DNA from 4 places in the Bradyrhizobium sp. USDA 3364 genome. Region 4 is predicted to be linked to each of the others. Evidence: predicted binding sites of a transcription regulator. Region 4 holds the regulator's gene; each other region holds the start of a gene.

What was found. Region 4 encodes LexA, which represses DNA repair genes until DNA is damaged. Its sites were predicted from a motif close to TGTTCNNNNTGTGTTCNG; they were not measured.
Region 1: ACVILL_RS26550 (ImuA family protein) is a predicted target of LexA. The motif match lies at 1,989-2,006, and genes of this name have one in related genera.
Region 2: uvrA (excinuclease ABC subunit UvrA) is a predicted target of LexA. The motif match lies at 2,252-2,269, and genes of this name have one in related genera.
Region 3: ACVILL_RS32745 (DUF3072 domain-containing protein) is a predicted target of LexA. The motif match lies at 1,834-1,851, and genes of this name have one in related genera.

What each region holds. Positions count from the first base shown of each region.
Region 1 is NZ_JBSRYG010000002.1:5,641,364-5,645,571, reverse strand. It holds partial or broken gene ACVILL_RS26555 (Y-family DNA polymerase) at 1-870, opposite strand, end outside; gene ACVILL_RS26550 (ImuA family protein) at 1,124-1,918, opposite strand; gene ACVILL_RS26545 (UdgX family uracil-DNA binding protein) at 2,175-3,608, shown strand; gene ACVILL_RS26540 (inorganic phosphate transporter) at 4,177-4,208, shown strand, end outside.
Region 2 is NZ_JBSRYG010000002.1:6,858,857-6,863,064, forward strand. It holds gene uvrA (excinuclease ABC subunit UvrA) at 1-2,163, opposite strand, end outside; gene ACVILL_RS32090 (outer membrane protein) at 2,421-3,080, opposite strand; gene ACVILL_RS32095 (hypothetical protein) at 3,019-3,372, shown strand; gene ACVILL_RS32100 (hypothetical protein) at 3,293-3,475, shown strand; gene ACVILL_RS32105 (outer membrane protein) at 3,527-4,208, opposite strand, start outside.
Region 3 is NZ_JBSRYG010000002.1:6,976,294-6,980,501, reverse strand. It holds gene ACVILL_RS32760 (HAMP domain-containing protein) at 1-959, opposite strand, end outside; gene ACVILL_RS32755 (hypothetical protein) at 1,150-1,368, opposite strand; gene ACVILL_RS32750 (hypothetical protein) at 1,506-1,772, opposite strand; gene ACVILL_RS32745 (DUF3072 domain-containing protein) at 1,888-2,088, shown strand; gene ACVILL_RS32740 (hypothetical protein) at 2,196-2,450, shown strand; gene ACVILL_RS32735 (hypothetical protein) at 2,623-2,880, opposite strand; partial or broken gene ACVILL_RS32730 (ATP-dependent helicase) at 2,993-4,208, shown strand, end outside.
Region 4 is NZ_JBSRYG010000002.1:7,150,487-7,154,694, forward strand. It holds gene ACVILL_RS33545 (molybdopterin molybdotransferase MoeA) at 1-1,013, shown strand, start outside; gene lexA (transcriptional repressor LexA) at 1,258-1,962, shown strand; gene ACVILL_RS33555 (hypothetical protein) at 2,217-2,645, shown strand; gene ACVILL_RS33560 (hypothetical protein) at 2,791-3,018, shown strand; gene ACVILL_RS33565 (ComEC/Rec2 family competence protein) at 3,015-4,208, opposite strand, start outside.

The sequences.
Region 1 (4,208 bases), 1.5 Mb from region 4:
CGCATCGAGCCGCTCGCCGAACAGGCGGTCGATCATCTCCGGCCGCGTCACCGGACGGCCGGTCTCGACCATGATCGTGCGCACCGCACCGTCAGTACGGAAGAAGCTCGCCTCCAGTTGCCTTGCGCCCTTGCCCTGCTTGTCCATCGCCGCAACCAGCATTTTGGCAAGGCTCGAGAGCGTCAGCGCGATCACGGTGTCGGTCGCGATCGGCTCGGGAAAGCGCTTCTCGACGATGTAATCGGGCAGCGGCTTGCGCGGGCTGATCGGGGCATCGCCCTGCCCGAGCGCGTGGGAGAGCAAGGTGGTGAAAGCCGCACCGAACCGCGCCGAGATTTCATGCGGCGCGCGCGAGGCGACATCGCCGATGGTCTTCAGGCCGGCGCGGCGCAGGCCGGTGGTGATCGTGGCATCGGCGCCGAGCGCCGACACCGGCAGCGGACCGACGGCCGCCGCTTCCACGCCATTGGCGACGATCTGCCCCGAGGCATAACGCGTCAGCGTGCGCGCCGCGGTCGAGGTGCCGGCGATGGCCGCGCTGACGGCAAAGCCGCGCCGGCGCAGTGCATTGATCACGATCTGCAACAGCGCGTGCTCGCCGCCGAATAGATGCGCGCAGCCAGTGATGTCGAGGAACAGTCCGTAAGGCGGATCGAGCGCGACCAGCGGCGTGAAGCGGTCGCACCAGTCGGCGATGTCGTTCAGCGTCTTCAGGTCGGCGGCCGGATCGGCGTCGTAGACCGTGAGCTCCGGGCAGATCGCCCGTGCATTGGCGAGCGGCAGCCCGATCGACAGCCCGGCGCGCACCGCGGCCTCGTCGATCGCATGCAGCAGGATCGCGTTGTGGTCTTTTGCCACCACGACGCTGGGGAGTTCTGCTTGCTTCGCCTCGTTCGTAAGGGACGCATGGACGGATGGGTTCCCTCCCCCCTTGCGGGGTCCGAGGCGAGCGGAGCTCGCTCTCGAGGTTAGGGAGAGGGGTGAGCCGCCCGGGCGGTGCTCGTGGCCACCCCTCTCTCCAACTCTCCCCCGCAAGGGGGGAGAGAGCCCTGCCAATGTGCTCACCTCACTTGAAGGTTCAGCTACCTCCCGTGTGTCAGGCGGAGAGACGTTGCCTTGCCCATCAGCTTGCGAGGCGATGTCCTGCGCGAGCTTGCGCTTGATGCGGTCGATGGGCAGACGTGGCAGCCACAGGCTGAGGATACGCCGATGGTTCACTGAATTGGCACTCATCACATTTCCATTCCATGATCCATCGCCCGACCGGGCCATGACGATTGCGCACGAGTTCGGCCTCGAAGCGCGGCGCGCCCCAGGTGCTGGCGGCATTGCCGGGCGGTGAATGGGCCGCGCGCACGATCCAGCGCGTCTCCGCGGTCGAGGGAATTGGCGTGGCCGCGATCCGCAGCACCAGCGCGGTGACGCCTGAGGCTTGCGCGGCCAAGGTCAATTTACGGCTGGCGACGAGATCGAGCTGGCGCGCAGGACCCCAGACTTCGAGCACGACAGCGCCGAGCGCATCGCAGGCGAGCGCGTCGGCCGCGCTGCGCATTGCGGCATCGACATCGGCGGCGCGCACCGTGACCAGGAGGCGCGGATCGAGGCCGAGTTCGGCGAGCCCGCGCATCGACAGCGCGCCATTCTCGCGATCGGAAAAATCCTGCCGTACCCAGACCAGCGGCTTGCGCGCCGATATCCGTCCGGCAAGCCCCGCGATGAAGCCGGTCGCAGCACCGCCCTGATGGCCGGCGGCGAACACCTCGTGCAGCACAGCCGGCGCAAGCCCGCCGCGCAGCATCGCGTCGGCGCTGGTGTGGCCAAGCGCGATGCGGTTCGGCATCGCCGCCTCCGATGGCGCCTCGATGCGCGCGATGCTGCCGCGCAGAGACGCAAGCGTACCCATGCGTGCGCCATTCATATGCGCCGCTCCTTCCAAGCAAAATTTGAGGCCGTCACTGGTCTGAACACGAACCAGGGACTGGCTCATTTGTTCATGATATGTTCTAATATAAAGCTAACAGGGCCCGCGGAGTCAATCGGATTGGTGAGCTCAGTGATTCATGAGTGGAATCAATGGGATTCAGCGGCCGCTGAACCGGACGGGCCGTGATCTTCCGCAAGTGTCAGGCGCGCTCGCCTCGAAAATGACGGCAGGACGGAAACGGAGCAATCGCATGCGTATCATCGTGCTCGACAACGACACCGATTTCGAAGGCTGGCGCAAAGCCGCGCGGCGACTGGCACTGAATGACGTGGAGCCTGCGGAGGTCACGTGGACAATCCGCCGCGACGACGAATTGTCGCCGGCATCCTGCGTCAATGAATTGCCTGACACGCCGCAGGCGAAGTTCAACGTCCCAGCCAAATTCGTCGAGCTCGCAAAGACCGCGATCCTGCATCGTAATGACGAGCGCTTCGCCCTGCTCTATCGCCTGCTGTGGCGGCTGCGCAGCCAGCACGACCTGCTCGGCACGACTGACGATCCCGATGTCGCCGAGGTCCACGCGATGGCGCGCGCGGTCTATTGCGACATCGACAGGATGCACGCGCATCTCCGCTTCCGCGAGATCGGGCGCGAGCGGACGGCACACTACGTCGCTTGGTTCGAGCCGGAGCATCGCATCGTCGAGCTCGCCGCACCTTTCTTCGCCGGCCGCTTCGCCGACATGCCGTGGTCGATCCTCACTCCCGACGTCTGCGCCCATTGGGACGGGCACGCGATCTCGATCACGCCGGGCGTCGCCAAATCCGAGGTGCCGAGCGAGGATCGGCTCGAGGAGGCCTGGCGGCGTCACGACAACGGCTTCTCCAATTCTGCACGGCTGAAATTGATGGAGATGCCGCAGGCCTATTGGAGGAACCTGCCCGAGGACTCGATCATTAAGCCCTTGATCGAAGACGCCATGCGCATGACCAGCGGCCCCTTCATCGCACGCAAGGCGGCCGCGCCGCAGCAGCGGCAGGACGAACCAATGGCCCGCAAGCAAACCCAGGATGCACAGGTGCGCGACACCATTGCGGCCCTGCGCGATGAGGCCGCGGATTGCCGCGCCTGCCCGCTGTGGAAGGACGCAACCCAAACCGTGTTCGGCGAAGGGCCGCAAGGCGCGACGCTGATGCTGGTCGGGGAGCAGCCCGGCGACAAGGAAGATCTCGCAGGCCATCCCTTCGTCGGACCGGCCGGACAGATGCTCGACCGCGCGCTCGAGGAAGCCGGCATCGCGCGCGGCAAGGTCTACATCACCAACGCTGTGAAGCATTTCAAATTCGTGTCGCGCGGCAAGATCCGGCTGCACCAGAAGCCGAACACGCCGGAAATCCGCGCCTGCCGTCAGTGGTACGAGCGCGAGCTGGCAGTCATCAAGCCGGAGCTCGTGGTAGCGCTCGGCGCCACTGCGGCACACAGCGTGCTCGGCAAGATCACACCGATCAACAAGAACCGCGGCCAGCTGATCGACTACGACGGAACCAAGGTGCTCGTCACCGTGCACCCATCCTATCTGTTGCGGCTGCCTGACGAAAAAGCCAAGGCGCTGGAATATCAGCGCTTTATCGACGACCTCAAAATCGCGGCGAGCCAGCTCCGCCGCTCGGCCCGCGCGGCTTGAGCTCCGCAAAACCAACGGAACCCGGGAACCACACTTCAACGTGAAATTGTTCTAATCGCTGACAAATGCCTACAACCTTTAATTGATCCGTGGTACTGTGACGTGTTCCGCAGGTATCGGGCGTCATGTTCACGCCATGACGTACCCTGAGGCGGGCGCGCTGCGCGGTTTGCTAGCCCCGATCGTGCGGCGCGCCACCTCATCTCTCCGCCCACGATCTCTCCGCTCGCGCGACCACGCCCTGCCGTCTCGCGGTACTGCGGCTCCAGCGTCGCCTCCCGCAGCATTCATGTCACGGTCACCAAGCATGGCCCGGCCGTGGCTGTGGCCTCATTCCCACAATGTCTCGCCCCGCGAAACGCGGGCGGCACGTTTCCGTCCCGATCGGTGACCCATTGTTGCCGAAGATTGCCACGAGACCGCGAGGTCTCGTGCGCCTTCAACGCGTTGCACAAAAATTCGGCCCGCACCTCCACCGCGAGGGGCGCAAGCTCATTTCACGCGGCGGATTTCAATTGCTTGTCATATGCATCGCGCAAAATCGCACGCATTGGGACAGGAGTTTACCATGAGCGATATGGCGTTACCCGGATCGATCGA
Region 2 (4,208 bases), 290 kb from region 4:
CTTGTCGATGTGCTCCAGACCCTCGATGCGGTCGTGCGGGGCGGCACCCTCGCTGGCGTTGTTGAGCTTGCGGGCGATCGACTTGTAGAGCGTGTCGATCAGCAAGGTCGACTTGCCGCCGCCGGAGACGCCGGTGACGCAGGTGAACAGGCCGAGCGGGATCTCGGCCGACACGTTCTTCAGATTGTTGCCGCGGGCGTTGACGACCTTGATGGTGCGCCGGTGGTTCGGCGGCCGCCGGTCGGGGATCGGGACCGAAAGCTCGCCGGTCAGATACTTGCCGGTCAGCGATTTCGGGTTGCGCATGATCTGGTCGGGCGTGCCTTCGGCAACGATGTGGCCGCCATGCATGCCGGCGCCGGGCCCGATGTCGAGCACGTAATCCGCAAGGCGGATCGCGTCCTCGTCATGCTCGACCACGACCACGGTGTTGCCGAGGTCGCGAAGTCTCTTGAGCGTGTCGAGCAGCCGGGCATTGTCGCGCTGGTGCAGGCCGATCGAGGGCTCGTCCAGCACGTAGAGCACGCCGGTCAGGCCGGAACCGATCTGCGAGGCGAGGCGGATGCGTTGGCTCTCGCCGCCGGACAGCGTGCCCGAGGAGCGCGACAGCGTCAGGTAATTGAGGCCGACGTCGAGCAGGAAGGTCAGCCGCTCGCGGATCTCCTTCAGGATGCGGGTCGCAATCTCGTTCTGCTGCGCATTCAGCGCTTCCGGCACGGTCTCGAACCATTCGCCGGCGCGCTTCACCGAGAGCTCGGAGATCTCGCCGATATGCTTGCCGCCGATCTTGACGCACAGCGCCTCCGGCTTCAGCCGATGGCCGTTGCAGCCGGCGCAGGGCACGTCGGAGAAATACTTGCCGAGCTCCTCGCGCGCCCACTCGCTCTCGGTCTCGCGGTAGCGCCGATTGATGTTGGTGATGACGCCCTCGAACGGCTTCTTGGTGTCGTAGGAGCGGACGCCGTCCTCATAGGAGAATTTGATCTCGTCGTCGCCGGAGCCGTGCAGCAGCGCGGCCTGCACCTTCTTGGTCAGGTCCTTCCACTTGGTGTCGAGCGTGAACTTGTAGTGCTTGCCGAGCGCGGTCAGGGTCTGGATGTAATAGGGCGAGGACGATTTCGCCCAGGGCGCGATCGCGCCCTTGCGCAGCGTCAGCTCCTTGTCCGGGATGACCAGATCCTCGTCGATATGCTGCTCGACGCCGAGGCCGCCGCAGGCCGGGCACGCGCCATAGGGGTTGTTGAACGAGAACAGGCGCGGCTCGATCTCGGGGATCGTGAAGCCGGAGACCGGGCAGGCGAATTTTTCCGAGAACAGGACGCGCTCGGGCCCGCTCTTGTCGTGGATCTTTGCGGTCTTCTTCTTGTCGTCTTTCTTCTCGTCTGCCGCCGCCGCGGGCGCGTCGGCGTATTCGATCACGGCGAGGCCCTCGGCGAGCTTCAGCGCGGTCTCGAAGCTTTCGGCGAGGCGCTGGGCGAGGTCAGGGCGCACCACGATGCGGTCGACCACGACGTCGATGTCGTGCGGGAATTTCTTGTCGAGCGCGGGCGCCTCCGCCAGCTCATAGAAGGTGCCGTCGATCTTGACGCGCTGAAAGCCCTTCTTGAGATATTCGGCGAGCTCCTTCTTGTACTCGCCCTTGCGGCCGCGCACGACCGGCGCCAGCAGATAGAGGCGGGTGCCTTCCGGCAGCGCAAGCACCCGGTCGACCATCTGCGAGACGATCTGGCTCTCGATCGGCAGGCCCGTGGCCGGCGAATAGGGCACGCCGACGCGGGCCCAGAGCAGGCGCATGTAGTCGTAGATCTCGGTGACGGTGCCGACGGTGGAGCGCGGGTTCTTCGAGGTGGTCTTCTGCTCGATCGAGATGGCCGGCGACAGGCCGTCGATCTGGTCGACATCCGGCTTCTGCATCATCTCCAAAAATTGCCGCGCATAGGCCGACAGCGACTCGACGTAGCGGCGCTGGCCCTCGGCGTAGATGGTGTCGAACGCGAGCGAGGATTTGCCGGAGCCGGACAGGCCGGTGAACACCACGAGCTTGTCGCGGGGAATCTCGACGTCAATGTTCTTCAGATTGTGTTCGCGCGCGCCGCGGATCGTGATGGCGCGCGATGAGGAGCCCGCGTTCTGTTGGCGCTTCGCCTTGAGCACTTCATCCATAGCGACAATTCCGGGCGCATGATCGGGCGCCTTTTTGGGCGCGCATCGCCGGTGCTGCCGGGAGCTTGCGCCGATGGGGTGTGAGGACTGGAACGTAGGAAGAACGGTCGACAATTTCCAGTGCTGAATAGCGTCCATCAACGGATAGTTTGCCGGATGGCAGCAGCCGTCAGCAGGGCCGGTTCCGAGATGCAAAAAAGGCCGGCGCGAGGCCGGCCTTTCCTTAACGATCCGATCTCGTCAGATCACTGTCGAGCTTAGTACTTGGCGACGATCGGGCCGCCGAAGTGATAGTTCACGCCGAACTGGACGGTGTGCAGGTTGATGTCGGCGGAGGGGACGCCGAAATAGGTCTCGCCGCCGAGGCTGCGATACAGGTACTCGCCCTTGATCGACCACTGCGGGGCGATGAACGCCTCGATGCCCGCGCCGACGGTCCAGCCGGAGTGGAAGTTGCTCTGCGAGGCAGTCACGCCGAGCGCGGTGACGCTGAGCTCGTTGTTGGCCCAGGCGTAGCCGCCGGTGCCGTAGAACAGCACCTTGTCGACGGCGAAGCCGAAGCGGCCGCGAACGGTGCCGAGCGAGTCGATCTTGCTGCGGGCGGTGATGCCCAGCGCGGAAATCGAAGCGTCGATGTCACCGCCGGCAGCGTCGACCTCGAGGCCGTACACGATGTTGCCGGCCTGCCAGTTGTAGCCGATGGTGCCGCCGCCGAAGCCGCCTTCCATCTTCGGATTGCCGGAGTCCTCGCTGGCATAGCCGCCGAAGCCGCCGAGGTAGAAGCCGGTCCAGTTGTAGATCGCGGCCGGCGGCGGAGCCTTCACGTAGGGGGCGCGGGCCGCCATATCAGCAGCCATGGCCGGTGCAAAAGCGTTCAGTGCAAACATGCCGGCCGAGGCCAGCAAAACATTCCTGATTTTCAAAGTCCAAATCCCGTTTTTCTTGCTCATTTTCTCGTTGTCTCCCTTCGAACATTTGAAGGGAGCGTCAAAGCAGTGTTGCGTGACGTATGCGTGCTTCTACATAGAAATCCCGGAAGTTGTGTATCCGGGAAACCACAATGCACTGAAAACAGTCCCGCAGCGGTGCGCGCTCGCACGCAGCGAAGAAGCCGGCGCGAGGCCGGCTCTTGATTTCGACGCGAACGCAGCGGCGCGCGATCGGCGGCGCGCTCAGCATTCGCTGCGACGACGGGGCCCGCTGCGTTGAAGCGGCAATTGATGGCGAGCTTGACGGTGTAGAGCCGTCCTTCCGCTTCGAGCGATCGTTTTCATTCGTGCGCCGCGAGCAGGCTGATCGGCCGCACAAATAAAAAGGCCGGCGCGAGGCCGGCCTTTGGTCTGGGTAAATCCGCGTCGCGCGATCAGTAGCGCGGGACGACCGGGCCGCCCCACTTGTAGTTCACGCGGACGGTGACGAGGTCGACGTCCTGGCGGTCGCGGACGTTGCTGAACAGCGTGCCGGTGGGCGTGGTGAGGTTGTAGGTCTTGTCCTGCATGAACAGGTGGTCGTACTCGATACCGGCGGTCCAGTTCGGCGCGAAGCCGACTTCGATGCCGGCGCCGATGGTGCCGCCCCAGCGGGTGTCGCTGGCGCTGCCGGCGAGCACGCCGGTCGGCGTGAAGTAGGTGTTGAAGCGGTTGTCGGTCAGCGCCGCGCCGCCCTTGGCGTAGAGCAGCACGTTGTTGGCGGCGTAGCCGAGCTGGCCGGTGAACAGGCCGAACGCGTCGATCTTGCTCTGGTTGGTGAAGAGGCCGGGGAAGATCGCGCTGTTGTTGCTGCCCTTCAGGTCAGCCCAGTCGCCCTGCGCTTCGAGGCCGAACACCCAGGTGCCGGCCTGCCAGCGATAGCCGATCTGACCACCGGCGACGCCGCCGGTCGCGTCATGGCAACCATCCGAGCCGATGAAGGTGCCGCCCGGGGCCTGGTCCCAGCAATTGTGGCTCGAGCCCCAGCCGCCGTTGGCACCGATGTAGAAGCCGCTCCAGTCATAGACGGCGGCGATCATCGGCGGCGCCTTGGTGTAGGGGCGCGCAGCGAGGTCG
Region 3 (4,208 bases), 170 kb from region 4:
CGCGCCACCGCCGTGGTCACGTTGGCGATGTTGCGGACCTGGGCGGTCAGGTTGCCGCACATCGCGTTCACCGAGTCGGTCAGGTCCTTCCAGGTGCCGGCGACGCCGGGAACGATCGCCTGGCCGCCGAGCTTGCCGTCGGTGCCGACCTCGCGGGCGACGCGCGTCACTTCCGAGGCGAATGAGCGCAGCTGGTCGACCATCGTGTTGATGGCCTCCTTGAGCTGCAGGATCTCGCCGCGGACGTCGACCGTGATCTTCTTGGACAGGTCGCCGTTGGCGACCGCGATCGTCACCTCGGCGATGTTGCGGACCTGGCCGGTCAAATTGTTGGCCATCGAGTTGACGCTCTCGGTCAGGTCCTTCCAGACGCCGGTCACTTCCGGCACCTGGGCCTGGCCGCCGAGCTTGCCCTCGGTGCCGACTTCGCGGGCGACGCGCGTGACCTCGGAGGTGAACACCGAGAGCTGCTTGATCATCGTGTTGACGATGTTCGCCGATTGCAGGAATTCGCCGCGCAGCGGCCTGCCCTCGACGTCGAGCTGCACGGTCTGCAGCAGGTCGCCCTGCGCCACCGCGGCGACGGCGCGGGTGACTTCGCGGGTCGGCCACAGCAGATCGTCGATCAGCGTGTTGACCGAGCTCTCCATGTCGGCCCAGGCGCCGCTGGCGAGGCCGAAATTGACGCGCTGGCGGGTCTGTCCCTCGCGGCCGACGACCTGTCCGACGCGCGCCAATTGCTGCGCCATGCGCTCGTTGGCGGCTGCGATTTCGTTGAAGGCGTCCGCGATCTTGCCGTCGATACCGAGATAGTCGCCACGCATGCGAACCGAGAAATCGCCGCCGCGCATCGCCTGCAAGGACTGCAGCAGATCGTGCGAGGAATCGAGGCTTCCGTTCGATGACTGGGCGCGGCGTGTATCAGCACGGGGACGAGGCGACGAACCGAGATCGGTCATGTAAATTCCCCTACGCGCTGGCCACGAATCCACGGACTCGGAAACGCCAGTGTGACCATAAGAGTGACTGCCCGTGATCTATTCAAGCGGGAAAACGCAATAACCCCGATTTGTGACGCAAACCGAGTGGCTTAATGGTGAATGGAACCAAAAGTTCCAACCAAGAATGAAAGTTTTTCGCGAAACGGTGCTAGCGTTCCGCGGGCCAGCTTCGCCGCACCAACTGGACCCGCTCGATGCGGCTGCATTGTTCGCAGCGGTACTGAAGAATATCCCTGCCCTCGCTGCCCGGAGAGCTGCTCTCGAGACGCATCGTCCTGATGCAGCTGACGCAGGAGATCAGCGTCAGCAGCGGGCTGCGATCGTCATTCATCGATGCCCGCGGTGGCGCGGTCGGATCGGCGATCATGGCGCTGGGCGATGCTATGGTATTGGCTCTCACCACAAGAAAATGCCGATCCCGCGGCTCGGGTTCCTGCCCCGAAACCCGATTTGCGCTCACGATAGTTTATCAAGTCCGTCGGGCGACCTGATCACACCTTGGCGTTACCGCGGCCCCGCACTGTGGCTCGGCTTGGGCCTGGCCTTGTCCGACTTGACGGGGGTCGACTTGCCGGCCGCGACCGGGCGATCTCCGTAGCTTCGGCTCAGCCGCTCCCGGACCGTCGGCAGACGTTCGCCGCCGCCGGCGGCTTTCCAGCGGCCGATCAGTTCGGCCACTTCGGCGCGCATCGCCATCAGCCGGTACGACGCTTCGCTGCAATCGAGATCGCGGTTGACCTGGTCGCGGATCGACGCCTCGATCAGGCTCATCTCGGCCCGCAAGATGCTGATCTTCCGACGAATTTCATTAATTTTATTGTCCATGGCTTGTTAGAACAAAAATAGAACATATTGTCAAGTCACGATCCAGCAAGCGAGGTGAGCGATGAGCATGGCAGCGGTGAGATTTGGCGGGGTTGCGGAGCGCCTTGGCGGGCTGATGACCCGTGCCCAGGCGCTGCGCTTGAGGAACCTTGCCGAGGAGGCCTACCAACCGAACCAGTACGCGCGTGACCTGACGTCCGAGGAAGCCGAACGGCGCATCGATGCCCTGAAGGCGGAGATCGCGCTCGCGGACTCTTTCTGAGGCGCCCACTCCAGCCGGACACCCCCTTAAGGCTTTGATATAGCGGCGCAGCTAGTGCTGTTCCTGCTATTGCTGGTTGTCGCTGCTTTGCCTTGGGGGAGCCTTACGTGCCGGAGCTGGAGATGCGGTCGCCGCTTGCGTTCCCGATCACGCTGAAGGACGGCCGAACGCTCGCGACCGTTGGTGACGCCGCCGACTACCTGTCCACGTTGAATATTGATCAGCGCGAGCGCGGCTACTGGAAGACGGCGATCATGATGTTCAACAATGCCATGCGCGAACCGAGCTATCTGAGGATCGCAACCATGAACATCCGGTCCGCGCTTGTGTATGACCGCCTCGTCGACGACGCCCGCCCCTGATTGTGGTGCCGCAGCTACAGCCGAATCGACGGTCGTTTCGTAAGGCCTGCTCGTTATGGCCGCAAACAAGGTAACGGCGGTACACGCGACGGCCGGACGCGCAACGCGCTTCGGCCGGACTCTCGGGCCGCCTCGGAGGGCCAAGGCGGCCCATTTCTTTTTCAGATCCTTTTCAGAGCAATCTTGCGCGGACGAACAGCGTCCGCAGCGCGTTGGTTGCCTGCACCGTCAGCATGCCGTTCCCGGCCGCTCGTTCCAGCGCAAGCACGGCATCGTCGTGCAGTGAGCGGAACTCCATCCATTCGACGGCGCTGAGATTGCTGATGAAGCTATAAGCCTGACCGACGGTCGCGAGCGTCACCGTCTCGCCGTTCAGCCGCACCTTGAATGTCGCCTTCAGCGGCGTGTCGGATTTGGATACGTCTCCCATGGCGCGGTTGTGCGCCGCGCGGCGTTAATGTCAATCTAATTTCTCGGCTCGCGCCCCGGCGCGTCGGCTCCACTGAATCGCAATGTCTGTTAGCGTTTGGTGGGGGTGATTCGTGCCTGATCTTGCCAACACGGCCTATCTCGATGCGCTCAATTCCGAGCAGCGCCGCGCCGTCGAGCACGGGGTCGGCAAGGATTGCATCGTGGGCGCGCCGCTGCTGGTGATCGCGGGCGCGGGATCCGGCAAGACCAACACGCTTGCGCATCGCGTCGCGCACCTGATCGTCGCCGGCGCCGATCCGCGCCGCATCCTGTTGATGACCTTTTCGCGGCGTGCCGCCGCCGAGATGGCCGGCCGCGTCGAGCGCATCGCACGGCGCGTGCTCGGCGATCGCGCCTCGATCATGACCGACGCACTGAACTGGGCCGGCACGTTCCACGGCATCGGCGCGCGGCTGTTGCGCGAATTCGCGGAGCGCATCGCCCTCGAGCCGGCGTTCACGATCCATGACCGTGAGGACTCCGCCGACCTGATGAACCTGGTCCGCCACGACCTCGGTTTCTCCCGCACCGAAAGCCGGTTCCCGACCAAGGGGACCTGCCTTGCGATCTATTCCCGCTGCGTGAACGCGGAGATGCCGATCGAGGCCGTGCTCGGCCAGTTCTTCCCCTGGTGCTCCGGCTGGGCCGGCGAGCTGAAGCAGTTGTTCGCGGAATATGTCGAAGCCAAGCAGCGGCAGAACGTGCTCGACTACGACGACCTCCTGCTCTACTGGGCGCAGATGGTGACGGACACGGCGCTCGCCGAGGAGATCGGCGGCCGCTTCGACCATGTCATGGTCGACGAATATCAGGACACCAACCGCCTGCAGTCCTCGATCCTGCTCGCGCTCAAGCCGATGGGGCGCGGGCTCACCGTGGTCGGCGACGATGCGCAGTCGATCTATTCGTTCCGCGCCGCCACCGTGCGCAACATCCTCGACTTCCCGTCCCAGTTCAGCCCGGCGGCCGAGATCGTCACGCTCGACCGCAACTATCGCTCGACGCAGCCGATCCTGTCGGCGGCCAATGGCGTGATCTCGCTCGCCAAGGAACGCTTCACCAAGAACCTGTGGACCGACCGGACCTCGACCCGCAAGCCGTTGCTCGTCACCATCCGAGATGAGGCCGATCAGGCGCGCTACATCGTCGAGCAGGTGCTGGCCAACCGCGAGGAAGGCACGTTGCTGAAACACCAAGCGGTGCTGTTCCGCACCTCCTCGCACAGCGGTCCCCTGGAAGTAGAACTGACCCGCCGCAACATCCCCTTCGTGAAATTCGGCGGCCTCA
Region 4 (4,208 bases):
AGGCCCGGCTCAGGGTGATCGGCGAGGTCGCCGCCGGCCGGCCGTTCGAACGGACGGTCGGCGCCGGCGAAGCGGTGCGGATCTTCACCGGTGGCGTGATCCCCGATGGCGCCGACGCCGTCATCATCCAGGAAGACACCCGGACTGACGGCGACCACATCGCAATCACCGAGACGGCAACCGCCGGACGGCACATCCGCCCCGCCGGAGTCGACTTCCGTGAGGGCGACGTGCTGCTCGCCGCCGGCAGCCGCCTCTCCGACCGCGCGCTGTCGCTGGCGGCCGCCATGAACTATCCGGAGCTTGCGGTGCACCGCCGTCCGAAGGTCGCGGTGCTGGCGACCGGCGACGAGCTGGTGATGCCGGGATCAAGGCCCGGTCCCGGCCAGATCGTCTATTCCAACGGCTATGCGCTGCGGGCGCTGGCCCGCGCCGAAGGGGCCGAGACCGTCGATCTCGGGGTTGCCGCCGACACCGTGGACGCGACCACCGCCGGCATCCGCCGGGCCCGCGAGACCGGCGCCGACATCCTGATCACGACCGGCGGCGCCTCGGTAGGCGACCACGACCTGGTCAAGCAGTCGCTGGAGGCCGAGGGCGTCGAGATGGCGTTCTGGCGGATCGCGATGCGTCCGGGCAAACCGATGATGCACGGCCGGCTCGGCGCCATGCGGGTGATCGGCCTGCCCGGCAATCCGGTGTCCTCCTATGTGTGCGCCTTCCTGTTTCTGGCGCCGTTGATTCGGGCACTGAGCGGTCGAAAAACGATTCATCACGCACGCGCGGCCGCGCTGCTCGGCCGCGACCTCGCCGCCAACGACCAGCGCGAGGACTATCTGCGGGCGCGTCTCGAGGCGCGCGAGGACGGCACGTTGATCGCCACGCCCGTGATGCAGCAGGACTCATCGCTGCTCGGGAATCTCGCTGCGGCACGGGCACTTCTCGTGCGTCCGCCGTTTGCGCCGGCCGCGGTCAAAGGATCTGAATGCGAGATCCTGACACTGCCTGAATGAGGCTCTCGCGGGCGCGCCGATTGCGCATCGCCGAACACGTTCACCGGAAATTAAGTGGTTGCGGAACACATATCGAACATATAGTGTCCGTTCATGATTTGTTTCGAGTACTGGTGTCTACAAACGGGAGGCCGCCAGGGAGCGCTTGCAACAAGCACAATGCTCCTGAGGTCAGGCCCGGCCTGCAGGCCCCACTGAAGAGTCTCGGAATCGAACGACGCTATCAACCGGGGGAATACTCGAGATGCTCACGCGCAAACAGTACGAACTTCTGCGTTTCATCAATGAACGTCTGAAAGAGGCCGGCGTACCGCCCTCCTTCGACGAGATGAAGGATGCGCTCGACCTGCGCTCGAAGTCCGGTATCCACCGCCTGATCACTGCGCTGGAGGAGCGCGGTTTCATCCGCCGCCTGCCCAACCGCGCCCGCGCCATCGAGGTCATCAAGCTGCCCGAGCTCTCGGCCGGCGGCGGTAACGGCCGCCGCGGCTTCACGCCGAGCGTCATCGAAGGCACCCTCGGCAAGCGCCCCTCGACGCCGCCGATCGCCGAGGACGACGGCAACCGTCCGGTCGCGGTCCCCGTGATGGGCCGGATCGCCGCCGGTACGCCGATCGAGGCGCTGCAGACCCGCAGCCACACCATCAGCGTGCCGCCCGACATGCTCGGCGCTGGCGAGCACTACGCGCTGGAGGTGCGCGGCGACTCGATGGTCGATGCCGGCATCCTCGACGGCGACATGGCGCTGATCCAGCGCAACGACGTCGCCAACACCGGCGACATCGTGGTGGCGCTGATCGACGAGGAGGAAGCCACCCTGAAGCGCTTCCGCCGCCGCGGTGCATCGATCGCGCTCGAGCCGGCCAACACCGCCTATGAGGTGCGCATCCTGCCGCCGAACCGGGTCCGCATCCAGGGCAAGCTGATCGGCCTTTATCGCAAATACTGAATAGCAAATACTTGCGGCGGCGAGGAACGAGCGAGAGGTCGGATCGTTCCTTTGGAGGATAGCGCAGCAAGCGGCCTGCCCGGTGCGGTCCGATACCTCTCGCGCAGCGTCGCGTGTTTGTGATCGGAGCTGTCTCGGACCAGTCGTACAATCGCCCAGAAACGAGCAGACACTCGTTCGCTATCGTCCACTCTGGTAGAGGCCAATGCCTCAAGGAGAGGCACGGGTCGCTACCTCCAATGAGGAGCCATCCGATGTGTGACTATAGTCTGCACGCCGTGGCATCGCGCCCCGCCATTGTTGGAGAGACGCTGATCACGACGACCTTCCGCGGAACGTCGACCCGCGGCTTTGCTTCGGAGAACGATCCTACTGTCGCGGTCTGCATGCTGCCGGGCACCGAGCTCGCTTTCGCCGAGAACGTTCGCTACGACAGCCGCTGGATCTGGACCAAGACGATGAACTTCCGCGTCGGCGTGTTCAACGAAGTCGAGCCCGACGTTCCTGATCGCCATCACGACGCGGTGGAATTCCCCGACGGCAGCCATGTGCTGGTGACCCAGCTCGTCGAGGGACAGCGCGTCAGCGTGCTGCAATTGCCGGCCCTGCACCCGCCGGTCGAGCAGAAGCCGAAGGTCGTGGAGCGGCGGCCCTCCGCATTCGCGTCGCTGTTTTTGGGTTGAACGCATCGTCGCCGTGGAATGAGCCATTCGGCGGCGAGTGACCTAAGCGATTTCGAGCGACCCCGGACATCCGGTTCCGGGGCGCAGAAGGAGATTTGCGTCGGCGGGCGCCTTGGCGCATCATCGTGCACGGAGGACGTGCGCGGTGGTCGATAAGGTCACATGGCAAAAGGCTGGACGCGTCACGGAACCGGGCCGCTACATGTTCCGGTTCGGCTGGCTGACGGTCACGGCTGACGACCTGAAGGTCTGGGAGCAGTTTCCCGAGGCGGCCTTCACCCTCGTCAAGAAGTCCGACGGCGGCCCAGACTCCGACGAATACCATCTCGGCCTGTTCGAGCTGCCCACGGGCCCCTCACCCGACAACGCCTAATCCTCGCCCTGCAGATCGCTCTCGGCCGGCGTCGCATCGACGGCCGGTCGCGGCGCGGTGGCGGGCACGCGCAACGTGGTCTCGGCCTCGCCGTCGCCGGGAACCGCCGGCGACCACGGCCGGTCGATCCCGCCGGGCTTCACCGCATCGATGGTGTAGCCGTCCCTGCTCCGCCGCAGCACCAGCGCCCCGTGGCGCCGCAGCCGCTCGGCATCGATCACCGAGGCCGCGCAGCCCCGCGGCGCCGGCCGCGCCGTTATGATCAAGCCTGCGCGCTCGCAATCGTCGGCCAGCGCCTCCGGCCGTGTCGCCAGCGCGATGAAGCCGCCGCCGGACCCTTGCGTCACGCAGCCGCTCGGATCGCAGGAGACGCCTTCGCTCAGCGACGCATCGGTGGCGGTCCGCGCATCGGCGTCGGCCGCCAGCCACTCCTTGACCAGGAAAGCATCCTTGGCGCTGTGCATCAGGTGCAGCCGCCCGTCGCCGCCGCGCACCGCGACGTTCCGGCCGTCGGCGGAGATCAGCACGTCCGGCAGCGGCACCCGCACTGCCCAGACCGAGGCCACCGCCAGCAGCATCGCCCCCGACCAGCGTAGCGGCGTGCGCAACAGGCCGAGCAGGATGATGCCGGTGCTCGCCGCGATCAGCGGCCCGACACCGAACGCCGCCATCCGCCCGACTGCGCCCGGCAACGCGGCGACCCATTGCGTCACCAGGATCATCCAGTCGATGCCGAACCCCATGATCGCCCAGAACACGCCGTCGAATCCGAACGGCATGGCGACGAGCCCGAGCAGGCCGGCGGGCATCACGACCGCCGACACCACCGGCATCGCCGCGAGGTTCGCGAGCAGCCCGTAGGGCGTCACGCGGTGGAAATGGAACGCGGCGTAGGGCGTCGTCGCCAGCCCCGCCACCAGCGAGGCCAGCATCAGCATCGTGAGCTCACGCCCGCCCCACAGCGCAACGCGCGCAGTCGCCGAATGGTCGGGCGACGCCAGCAGGTTCGGCAGTCCGATCTGCACCAGCGCCACCAGCCCGAGCGTCGCGGCGAACGACATTTGAAAGCTGGGGTGGACCAGCGCCTCCGGCGCGATCGCGAGCACGATCAGCGCCGCCACCGCCAGCGTGCGGAAGGTGATCGCGCGGCGGTCGACGATCACGGCGATCAGCACCACCGCCGTCATGAA